One region of the Hyphomicrobium nitrativorans NL23 genome, then DNA from elsewhere that is predicted to be linked to it. Evidence: predicted binding sites of a transcription regulator. Region 1 holds the regulator's gene; the other holds the start of a gene.
What was found. The regulator LexA, encoded in region 1, represses DNA repair genes until DNA is damaged. The targets are predictions, from matches to a motif close to TGTTCNNNNTGTGTTCNG.
Positions count from the first base shown of each region.

Region 2: W911_RS02815 (adenosylcobalamin-dependent ribonucleoside-diphosphate reductase) is a predicted target of LexA. The motif match lies at 3,861-3,878, and genes of this name have one in related genera.

Region 1 covers NC_022997.1:2,329,478-2,335,209, reverse strand. The annotation lists gene gltX (glutamate--tRNA ligase) at 1-404, opposite strand, end outside; gene W911_RS10865 (ComEC/Rec2 family competence protein) at 592-2,754, shown strand; gene lexA (transcriptional repressor LexA) at 2,748-3,464, opposite strand; partial or broken gene W911_RS10855 (IS1 family transposase) at 4,797-5,706, opposite strand.
Region 2 covers NC_022997.1:606,901-612,632, reverse strand. The annotation lists gene W911_RS02830 (gamma-glutamylcyclotransferase) at 1-181, shown strand, start outside; gene crcB (fluoride efflux transporter CrcB) at 213-593, shown strand; gene W911_RS02820 (hypothetical protein) at 660-1,091, opposite strand; gene W911_RS02815 (adenosylcobalamin-dependent ribonucleoside-diphosphate reductase) at 1,368-3,803, opposite strand; gene W911_RS02810 (hypothetical protein) at 3,969-4,691, shown strand; gene W911_RS18860 (hypothetical protein) at 4,697-4,822, opposite strand; gene W911_RS02805 (IS1595 family transposase) at 4,812-5,675, opposite strand.

The sequences.
Region 1 (5,732 bases):
CGCCAGGGCGACTGAACCGTGAAGGGGCGCTTCTCGGCTTCCGCCGCCTTGCGCATCTGATCGAGTTCCTCAGGCGTGAGGTAGCAGCGGTAGGCCGCGCCTTGCGCGAGCAGAGCCTCCGCCACCTCGCGATGACGGTCCGCCTGCGAGAACTGAGAGACGGGCTCGCCGTCCCAGTCGAGTTCGAGCCAGCGCAGGCCATCGAGAATGGCCGCGACCGCCGCCGGATTGTTGCGCTCGCGATCCGTATCCTCGATGCGCAGCAGGAACGTCCCGCCCTTCGCTTTGGCGTAGAGCCAGTTGAACAGCGCGGTGCGCGCTCCGCCGATGTGGAGATACCCGGTGGGGGATGGGGCGAAGCGCACGACGGGCGCGCGTGCCGGGCTCGATGAAGTCTCGGTCATAGAGGGTTTGGCTCAGGTTTGAGAGGTTTGGGCGCCCGTGTAGCATAGCCCGGCGCAATGAGACTAGCTCAGGCGTGCGGGGGAGAGGGCGAAGGTGAACGTATCCGGCGGAAACGAAAGGCGGAATGGGCCTTTTGTCTCGGATTTTCCGCACGATTCGCGCTCCTTGACCGCGCGCTGGAGCCCGATGGCCCGGCTGGAAGAGGAGCGCGCCCGCTGGTTCGTGTGGCTGCCGGTCTTCGTCGGTCTCGGCATCGCGCTCTACTTCGCGCTGCCCTTGGAGCCCAGCCTTTGGGCCGCCTTGGGAGGGCTGGCGGCGGCCTCGGCGCTGCTCGTGGCGAGCGGGAGGCCCGGGCTGATCCGCCTCGCGGCGGTGGCTCTATTCGCGGTTGCGCTCGGCTTCGCCGTTTCGAAAGCGCGAACGGAATGGACGCGCGCGCCGGTGCTCGGCCACGAGATGCGCTTTGCCGACGTGCGCGGCATCGTGGAATTGATCGAGCCGCGCGCGACACGAGGCGAGCGGCTCACCCTCCGCGTGACGTCGATCCGCGGGCTATCGGCGGATGCAACACCGAAGCGGGTGCGCCTCTGGGTTCTGAAGACGCGGGACGGGTTGAAGCCAGGCGATGCGGTGCGTCTTCGCGCAACCTTGAGGCCGCCGCCGATGCCCGCATTGCCCGGCGGATACGATTTCGCGCGCATGGCCTGGTTTCAAGGTCTCGGCGCGACGGGTTATGCGCTCGCCGCCGCCGAGATCGAAGCGCCGCCCGAAGGATACGCGCAGAGCGCGACGCGGGCTGTACGCCTTTCGCTCGAACGCTTGCGGCTCGAAATCGGCGAGCGCATTCGCGCCGTCGTGCCGGGCGAGACAGGCCAGATCGCCGTGTCGCTGATCACGGGCGAGCGCGGCGGCATCACCGACGCGACGAACGACGCCTACCGCGACTCCGGCCTCATCCACATCCTGTCGATCTCGGGCCTGCACATGGTGATCATGGCGGGTGCCGTGTTTCTCTCGGCGCGGGTTCTGCTCGCGCTGTTTCCGGCCGTTGCGCTGCGGATCTCGACGAAGAAATGGGCGGCCGTCGCCGGTCTCGTCGGCGCGACCGGATATCTCCTCATCTCGGGGGCCGCAATCGCCACCGTCCGCGCCTTCATCATGATTTCGATCATGTTCGTCGCGGTCCTGCTCGACCGGCAGGCGCTCGCAATGCGCAACGTCGCGCTCTCGGCGCTTCTCATCCTGCTCGTCATGCCGGAAAGCCTGCTCGATCCGGGTTTCCAAATGTCGTTCGCGGCCGTCATCGCGCTGATTGCCGGATACGAATTGATCCGGCGGCGCACAGAGCAAACGACTTTCGGCGGATGGGGGAAACTGGGCGTCGTTTTTCTCGGCGGCATCCTGCTCTCGACCGTGATCGCGAGCCTCGCGGTGGCGCCCATCGGCATCTATCACTTCCACAAAAGCCAGCAATACGCCGTGCTCGCCAATCTCATTGCCGGGCCCGCCGTCAATATCGTCATCATGCCGGCGGCGCTGCTCACCCTTGTCCTGATGCCGTTCGGGCTCGAATGGCTGGCGCTGCCAATCATGGCGCTCGGAATCGATTTCATGAGCTGGACGGCCTACGTCGTCGCCGCGCTTCCGGGCGCGGTGGGCGTGATCCCGGAAATCCGCGGGACCGCGTTCGCGCTCATGGTCGCGGGCGGGCTGTGGCTGATGCTCTGGCAAACGCGGTGGCGGCTCTGGGGGCTTCCCGTCATCGCCGCGGGCGCGCTGCTCGCTGGCGGAAAGGAACGGCCGGATATTCTTGTGGGACGCGGGGGCGACCTCGTGGCGGTGCGGGGCGCCGACGGCCTGCTCGTTGCCACGCGCGGGGCGTCCGGAAATTTCGAGCTCGGCCGCTGGCTCGAACACGATGGCGATGCGCGCGGGGCCCGCGCCGCGCGGGAGGCTCGCGGTCTTTTGTGCGACGGGGCGGGCTGCATCGGCGAGACAAAGGGGCTTCGTATCGCGATTGCCCGCCATTCCTCCGCCACGGCGGAAGACTGTGCGCATGCGGATATTCTTGTCGGCGGGCCGCGTCGTCCGCGCGGGTGCGACAGGCCGCTCGCTGTTTTCGATCGCGCGGCATTGCGGCGCAACGGCGCGCACGCGGTTTATATTCAAGACGAAGCGGAGAGCCCGGACCGCAACGCGCCCCGCGTGGTGCGGGCGGAATCGGTGGCCGCACGGCGCGGCGTGCGCCCATGGACGGAACGCCCCGAGCGGCCGAGGCGCTCGAATCGCACGCGCGACGCGTCGCCCGGCGCTTCCATCGGCTCCGCCGCTCCGCTTGCCGATCAGTAGCGCCGGATGAGGCCGACGAGACGGCCCTGGATGTCCACTTGATCGGGACCGAAGATGCGCGTTTTGAATTCCGGATTGGCCGCTTCGAGCGCAACCGTCGAACCCTTTTTGCGCAGGCGCTTCAAGGTGGCTTCCTCGTGCTCGACGAGGGCGACGACGATGTCGCCGTTCTCGGCCGTTTCACAGCGACGGATGATGACGGTGTCGCCATCGTGAATACCGGCTTCGATCATCGAATCGCCTTTGACTTCGAGGGCGAAGTGCTCGCCGTTGGTCAAAAGGTCGGGCGGGCAGGCGATGTCATGCGTGTGGTTCTGGATCGCGGAGATCGGGACGCCCGCCGCGATGCGCCCCATCACCGGCACCGAAACGGTGCGGCTATCGAGCATGTGCGAGGGAGGGAGCGAAATATCCGGCGCGCGCGATTTCGCGCCTTCGATCACGCTCGGCTGGAATCCGACGCGGCGGAGTGCCTCTGCGGCCTGTGCGGTGGAGCTTTCTGGCAGCTTCAGCACTTCGATGGCGCGTGCCCGGTGGGGCAGGCGGCGGATGAAGCCACGCTCGACCAGCGCCGTGATGAGGCGGTGGATGCCGGATTTGGATTTGAGATCGAGCGCGTCCTTCATCTCGTCGAACGACGGCGGGACGCCATCGGCCTGCATACGCTCGTGGATGAAGAGCAGAAGCTCTTTCTGCTTCGACGTCAGCATTCATGCCTCCCGTGCAAGGCCCGGACTTCCAAGGCCGAGAGTTATTCCGCCTACGACGTTCCGGCGGCGCGCCCTTCACGGGAACGCCGATGCGCCACAACGGCGAGGATCAAAACGGGCGATCCCTGTCTGCGGCGTTTCTGCCGCAAGCCCCGAAATCAGACCTTCGTCCGTATCCTGTCCGTGCCGGCTCGATCCGCAAAGCCGGATGACGCGTCGAAACCCGAGTCGTAAGACTCACCTAAACAAATCGTGAATGTACGCTAATCGTTCCCGGCTCGTTCTGCAAGCGCAACCTGTAATGAGGTAGTGTCTCAGTTTGAAATTTGGGGCGTTAAGGCGCCAGAAACCGAGACCGGCGAATCTCCGTGTAGGGGGAACCGTCGTGCTAGCTGACCCGTCTCGCGTACTTGCCCGATTGCGAGAGTCCGGAATACCGGACGATCATCCATTCGCCCTGGCGTCCATGATGCTCAAGCGGTTCAAAGGGGACTGGCAGGAGGCAGATGCTGAGTGCCGGCGATGTGCAAGCCGGCTTCTGGATGCTGGAAAGCTGGACGATGCCGCAGTCATGAGCCTCGCTGCCCGGATCTGCGTGTTCTACGGTGAGGCAAGGTAGCCTTCGGAAGGCGGGCAAAATCCCGCTCAACCCAATCCTTAAGCGGTGAAAGAGGCAGACTTGAGAATGGGACGGCAAGAGGCTCGACCATCAGGTAGTCGTCAACCTCATCGTGGTCGATAATGCCGGACAATGCCTCTGCCACGTCTCGACATCGAAGGTCGTGTGTAAAGCAGTACGCGCGTACGAGCTTGCCTTGCCACACGCTTCTAACGTTCACGAGAGCCCGCCTAACTCGATTATCAAGGCGAGTAACGTCGGATTCTTCCGCCTCTGACGGGCACTGGACAATGAGTAGCTTTCGCGCCCTCGCAGGTCGTGGCTCGGACACTGGGAAAAGATCGCGCACGATGCTCTCGCTCGTGCGATGAACTTCGATTTCCTCTTCCCATTCTTCATCCCAAACCATTTCTCGCGGTGCGTGGCAGGAGTAAACACCAACCTCGACGACCTCAAAACTGTCCACCCAGCTTGGAGCGCCATCCCGACCAAACATGGAGATTTCGATTGCCTCATTGGGGTCGGGCGCCACACAGAAGATAAGAACTTCATGCGCAAGAATTGTCGGCACGGGCCTGGGACCGTACGGGTCAGGGTAAAATGAAAGAGGGTCTTTCCGGGCTTGATAGAAAATTTCGTGCAGTATGCTGTACTTGGCGCGCACAAAAGCGAGATGCGAGTACCGCATGATCACCTCATAGCATCTATATCTTCTATGCGATTCTGCCTGATTCGCGCTTCTTGTAGGTCGCCGGTCGGCCGGGCTTCGGAGCGACCGCATCCATCCGCTCAATCAGGTCTTCGAACGACAGCAGCTTGTCCGTAAGCCCTGCGGCCATAGCGGGCGAGACGCGCAGCGTCTTGTGGATGCGGCACCAGTTGTAAAAGTAGAAGTAGAGCGAGAGCGCGTGACGGTGGTTTTGCGAGCTTCTTTGAGAAGGCGTTGGACAGGCGGGTGAACCGCTTCATGCTCATACGCATGGTGAGGTTCTGCCGCTCTACGTAGGACGTGGAGATGTGCTTCGCGTCCGGCTTACCCACGATAGGCGTCTTCTTCGCACCGATGCACTCAGGCGGGCTGTACTTGCGCTCAGACGCTTCCGCACCGCGGCCTTTAGGAACGTCGCCGTAGATCTTCACGAGTTGGGCAAAGTCGATGTCTGTGCCGCCGAAAGCCTGCTCAACGGCCACGAGGTAGTGCTTGAGGCCGTCCGTCGTGAGTTGGACCCGATTAGCGAGACGGCCCTTCAGGTCATCCATGAAGGCATAGGCCCAGTATGCGTCGCGCTGCCCGACGGCCCAGCTACAGATCAGCTTGCTGTCCGCGTCGAGCGCCGTCCACGTCCAGACATCGCCCGCTCCCTTCGGAGGAGACTTGGCGTCCACGACGTTCTTGTTCTTCGCGTAGACGAACGACCAGATCTCGTCACACTGGATACGCTGCGATTGGAGACCGCGCACGTTCTCGTCGTGGAAGGCGAGAGCGGCCCGGCCAGCCTCATCGAGCAGCTTGGAAACCGTGTTGATCGAGACATCGCACACCCTCGAAATCGAGCGCATGGACGATCCCTCGCAGAGAAGCGAGAGGATCTGGACGCGCTTAGCTAAGGGCAGTTTGTTCATGTCATTAATATATGAACTATTATGCG
Region 2 (5,732 bases), 1.7 Mb from region 1:
GCCGAGGCTCGAACGGCTTATCGCACTCACGGGCACGGGACGCACCCGGCAGGCCGGCGCACACAGCAACGCACCCCGATCCGTTGCGCTTGCGCGCGCCTGGGCCGAGAAGCCGACACGCCGACCGCGCACCGTGCGCGACAATCGCTTCGGCTATCGCGCCAAGCTGGCCGGGCTCTGAACAGGGACGACGAAACGATGCGGAGATCTCTATGAACACGTCCGTGATTGTCTTCATCGGCGCGGGCCTCGGCGGCCTCCTGCGTCATGTCATGAACACCGCGATCACCGGCCTCATGGGAACCGGGTTCCCCTACGGCATCCTCGCCATCAACGTGTTGGGATCGAGTCTTATGGGCCTGCTGGCCGGTTGGCTCGCCTTCCGCGGCGAAGCGCCTGCGGAAGTACGCCTGTTTCTTGCAACGGGCCTGCTCGGCGGCTTCACGACGTTTTCGGCTTTCTCGATGGACACCGCCCTATTGATCGAACGCGGCGAGACGGGCCTTGCCGCGGTCTACGTGGCAGCGAGCGTCGCGCTCTCCCTCGTCGGCTTGTTCGCGGGCCTATGGGCGATGCGCAGCTTACTCACGTGAGCACAAACAAAAATCGCGCCGGATTGGACAATCCGACGCGATCGAAAAGCGCTGCAAGGAATGGATCTAATGGCGCGTCGCCGCGATCCGCGTATCGTCGGCGCGGTCGGCCTGGCCAGCCCGCAAGTCGAGTTCGACGGCACGGCGCTCCTCGGCGGACGGCGCCAACAAATGCACATGAACCTCGTTCGCGCCGAGCCGCGCCCCACGCAAACGGATTTCCGCGAGATTGAGCGAAGACGAACCATGCCGGAGCCGGCCGATGGCGAGCACCTCGCGATGACCCGACCCGTCACGGCGCACGAGCAGGAAATTCGCGACGGGTACTTCCGGGCATTCGAGCAGGCTGTAGACGGAATGAACGTAGCGCTGACCCGAGGCACCGCTCCAGAAATGGAAACGGTCGGCGTGGCCGATGTCGCCGCCCAGGGGGGTGACAGGAGTCGGATTCGAGCGGCGGGCTCTGACCTCTGCGAGTTGAATGACACGCGCTCCCATGAAACTCATCCTTGCCGACGACCGGCCCTTTGACGCCACTGAACGATCCTGAGAGTGCTGATCGTTTCCAGCCGAAATATGGCTTGATCTCAGTCATTTTTGGGCATTTCGGGCGGCAAGCCGCGGCAGAGGATCCCAATCGCGGCCGGATGTATCCCCCTGAAGCAAGAAGAGGCAGGGCGTTAACCAGACGCCCCATCGATCCGCCGCAGCCAAGCGCGCCATGGCCTCTTCACTTTTTGCCGAAGGTCGGAGGTGGTGAAAAGCACGCCGCGATCAGCTACATCGCGAAAATCCGCACGCGCGGCACGTCCAGCACCCCCCTTCCTTGACGTAGGCTTGAGCGGCACACTTCGGACAGCTCCGCCCGCCGGCCAGCCCCAACATCTGCCCCTTCGGACTGCGCCCCTCCGGCGCCTCGTCCCGCCCGCCAAGCGTGGCGATCTCCGCCACGGGTACCGCAGCCTCCTCATCGCCCGACTTGAGAAAACCGATGCGGCGCATATGCGCCTCGATCACATCGCCGATGGCCGCGAGCAGGCTCGGCACATACCGCCCGCCGATCCAGCGCCCGCCCTGCGGATCGAACACAGCCTTGAGTTCGTCGGCCACAAACGTCACGTCGCCGCCGCGGCGGAACACGGCACTGATCATCCGTGTCAGCGCGACGGTCCAGGCGTAGTGTTCGAGATTGCGTGTGTTGATGAAAATCTCGAACGGACGGCGTCGTGGCGGAGCCACGCCACCAACGGGTCCGTTGCGCTCGATGTCGTTGATCGTGACGTAGATCGCATGATCGCTCTCCGGCCACTTGATCTTGTAGGTAAACCCCGCCAGCACAGGATCGCGGTCGAGCGGCCGCGACATGTAGACGACATCGCCGTGACGCTCCGCCGGAGACGGCGACGCCTGGGAGACCGTCACGACGTCGCCACCCCCACCTTCGCCGTTGTCCGGAGGCCGATCCTCGGCGGCCGAAACTGCCGGAGCGGCCGACAGCACGGCCCCCCTGATCTCGTTCGGGCGATAAACGGTGCACCCTTTGAGACCGAGATCGAAGGCATCGAGATAAATGCTCTCGAAATCCTCGAAGGATATATCGGCGGGGCAGTTGATCGTTTTCGAGATCGAGCTGTCGACATGCCGCTGCAGCGCGGCCTGCATCACGAGATGCTCGCGCGGCGAAAGCTCGGACGTGGTGACAAACGCAGGGCTGAGCGGCGCATCCGTGCCTGCCTGCTTGCGGTAGCGCGCATACGCGAGGTCTTCCACCTCTTCCATCCGGTGGGACCCGTCCTTCTCCAGCACACGCCGGGTGTAGCGGAAGTCGAACACCGGCTCGACGCCCGACGACACGTTGCCCGCAAACAACGAGATGGTGCCTGTGGGCGCGATGGACGTGAGGCACCCGTTGCGGATGCCGTGGCGGCGGATGGCGTCGCGCACCTCAGACGGCAAACGCTTAAGGTTCGGCGTCGCAAGGAAACGCTCCGCATCATAGAGCGGAAACGCGCCTTTCTCCGCTGCGAGATCCGCACTCGCGAGATAGGCCGCGCGCTCGATCGCGCCCATCCACGTCTCGGCCAATGCCTCCGCTTCCGGCGTCCCGTAGCGCACGCCCATCGCGATCAGCGCATCCGCAAGCCCGGTGACACCGAGCCCGATCCGCCGCTTCGCGCGCGCTTCCGCCGCCTGCGCTGGCAGGGGATACCCCGAAAGATCGATCACGTTGTCGAGGAAGCGTACAGCGATCCGCACCCGCTCTTCGAGCGTCTCCGCATCGATCTTCGCCGCATCCGAAAACGGCGCCGACACGAGTTGCGCGAGATTGATCGAGCCGAGCAGGCACGCGCCATAGGGCGGCAGCGGCTGCTCGCCGCACGGGTTCGTCGCGCGGATCTCCTCGCAGTAGGCAAGGTTGTTCATCGCGTTGACGCGGTCGATGAAGATCACGCCGGGCTCGGCATAGTCGTAAGCCGCCCGCATGATCCGTGCCCACAGATCGCGCGCCCGCACCGTGCGGAACACACGGCCCTCGAACACGAGATCCCACGGCGCGTCCTCGCGGACCGCCGCAATGAATGCGTCCGTGACCAAGACCGAGAGATTGAAGTTCCTGAGTTTCTCCGGATCGCTCTTGGCATCCACGAACGCTTCGATATCGGGATGATCGCAGCGGAGCGTACCCATCATCGCCCCGCGCCGCGCGCCTGCTGACATGATCGTGCGGCACATCGCGTCCCACACGTCCATGAAACTCACAGGACCCGATGCATCCGCGCCGATGCTGCGCACCAGCGCACCGTTCGGCCTCAGCGTCGAGAAATCGTGACCGATGCCGCCGCCCTGCTGCATCGTGAGGGCGGCTTCCTTCACGTTTTCGAAAATGCCGCCGAGGTCGTCGTCGATACGGCCCATGACGAAGCAATTGAAAAGCGTAACGTCCCGGTCCGTCCCAGCCCCTGCCAGGATGCGCCCGGCGGGCACAAAGCCGAAATCGGCCATCGCGTCATAGAAGCGCTGCTCCCACCGCGCACGGACGCGCTTGCCGCCCTTCTCAACCGAGGCCGCAGCCCGCGCCACGCGCCGGAACGTGTCGGACAACGTCGCGTCGCCCGCAACCGTCCCGAGCCGGGTCTCACCGTCGAACCGATACTTGCGCCGCCAGATCTCCGCTGAGATCGGGGCCAGGAACATGGGGGCGTCTGTCATCGGAGCCTCGCCGTACACCCCCAAAATATAGGAGCTCAGCCCACCGACGTCAACAAATGTTCCGATTTTGTTCTTATGTGACCCGGCCGCATTTGACCAGTTTAGATATGTAGCGTATTCCTCCCTCCGACGGCAGAATGGCCGAGTCGGAAGAGGGGCGGGCGCATGCTCAAGGTCGCGGTTGATTACGTCCTCAAGCCTATTATTGGCGTTATCGTGGGCCAGATCTTCCTTGCGCTCTGCCGATGGAAGGGGTGGCAGCCAGAGCAGGTCTTGGGGGAGCTACTCATGACCTCCCCAAGCCCGGAAGCTGTACAGGTAATCTATTGGGCTCTTTCTCTGCTCATGGCTATCGGCGTGTGGGCGTTTTTGTCTCGGTGGCCGAAGATCCGGTTGTGGCTCTTTGGAACGAAGAAGCCCACTTCGGGACCAGCGCAAAATCAACATGCTGACGGTCCGGACATGACCATTAGAGACCTATTTTTTTATCTTGATACCGATGTCATGGACGAGCCGCGATGGCTTGCTGTTGGCCAAGTCGTGCGGGATCATATGGCCCTTGGGCGACTGCGTTGTTGGGGGCGCCCCGTCAGAGACGACGAGTGGGTCGAGGATCTTGTGGGAAACCCGGTGCGACCGGCCCCAGACAAGATCTCCAAGACCTATTGGCAGCGGGCACAATTCACCTATCTGTTTCTCAGTGATGACCCGATTGCGGGCGCCGCGCCTCATACATCACCGGACTTGAATTCCGGGCTCCCGGTCTACCGAGACCTTAAGGTCAGCAAGGCGCAAGCAATGTCCTTGGATTGGTCAGATATTCCAAAGTTCAGAGCCAAGAATGAAGTCTACTTCGCGGATCGCCGAGATCGAGAAGGTGAGGAATAGAGATGTCACGCGGCAAATACCTCAGCCTTGAAGAGGCCCGCGAGAGCGGAGACTTCCAACGCTTCTGCGAGGAACACCCCGCAGAAGCCGACCGCGAACGCTTCCTGAAGATCCTTCAGCTTATGAGCCAAGGCGCTTTAGAAGGAGAGGAAACATCACCTCGGGATGGTGCCGCAGGTTCCACCGGAACTCGAACTCGCCGAGGTACTTAGGCAGGTGGTCTTTCGAGACGTGGATGTGCGTGCCACGGATCGAGCGCTTAATCATCGCCCAGAAACCCTCAATCGTGTTCGTATGCACGTCGCCGCGCACGTATTCCTTGCTCTTGTGGTGGACCGTCTCGTGCTGGAAACCGCACTTGTTGAGGTCAGAATAGCCTTTGTGCTCGTCGGTCGAAATCCGTGACCCTGGCAAGACGTTCTCCGTTACCGTGACCTCAAGGGAATTGCGAGACGTGTCCGGGACGACGCGGGTAATGACGTCGCCATTGCGTTCTACCATTCCAACCACAATGGCCTTGTTGGTGAGGCGGCTTTGGCCCTTGCGCGCTTTCTCCCGGCCGCCAAGGTACGTCTCGTCAGCTTCGACATGGCCGGACAGCGGCGTGTCGCCATCGACGGCGGCGAGATACTTCCGGATTTCGTGCCCCATGCGCCACGCGGTCTTGTAGTTCACGGAAAGCTGGCGCTGGAGTTCCTTGGCGGGAACGCCGTGGCGCGTCGTCGTGAACAGGTACATCGCATAGAACCACTTCTGGAGTGGCGTATGCGACTTGTGGAACGGGGTCCCGACCATGGGGTGGACGTGGTTGCCACACTGGCAGGTGTAAGCAGGCTGCTTTGAGAGCTTCTTCCACTTTCCAGTCTCGCCGCAGCGTGAGCATTGGTGGTCCATGCCGAACCGCGCGTGGAACAGGTGCTCCAAGCAAGCGTCGTCGTCCGGAAACATCTTCATGAACTCAATGATCGTGATCGGCTTTGCCATGTCGGCTCCCTCCATCTGAGAACCAACATACCGTAAAGGGCCACATACGTCAACTGG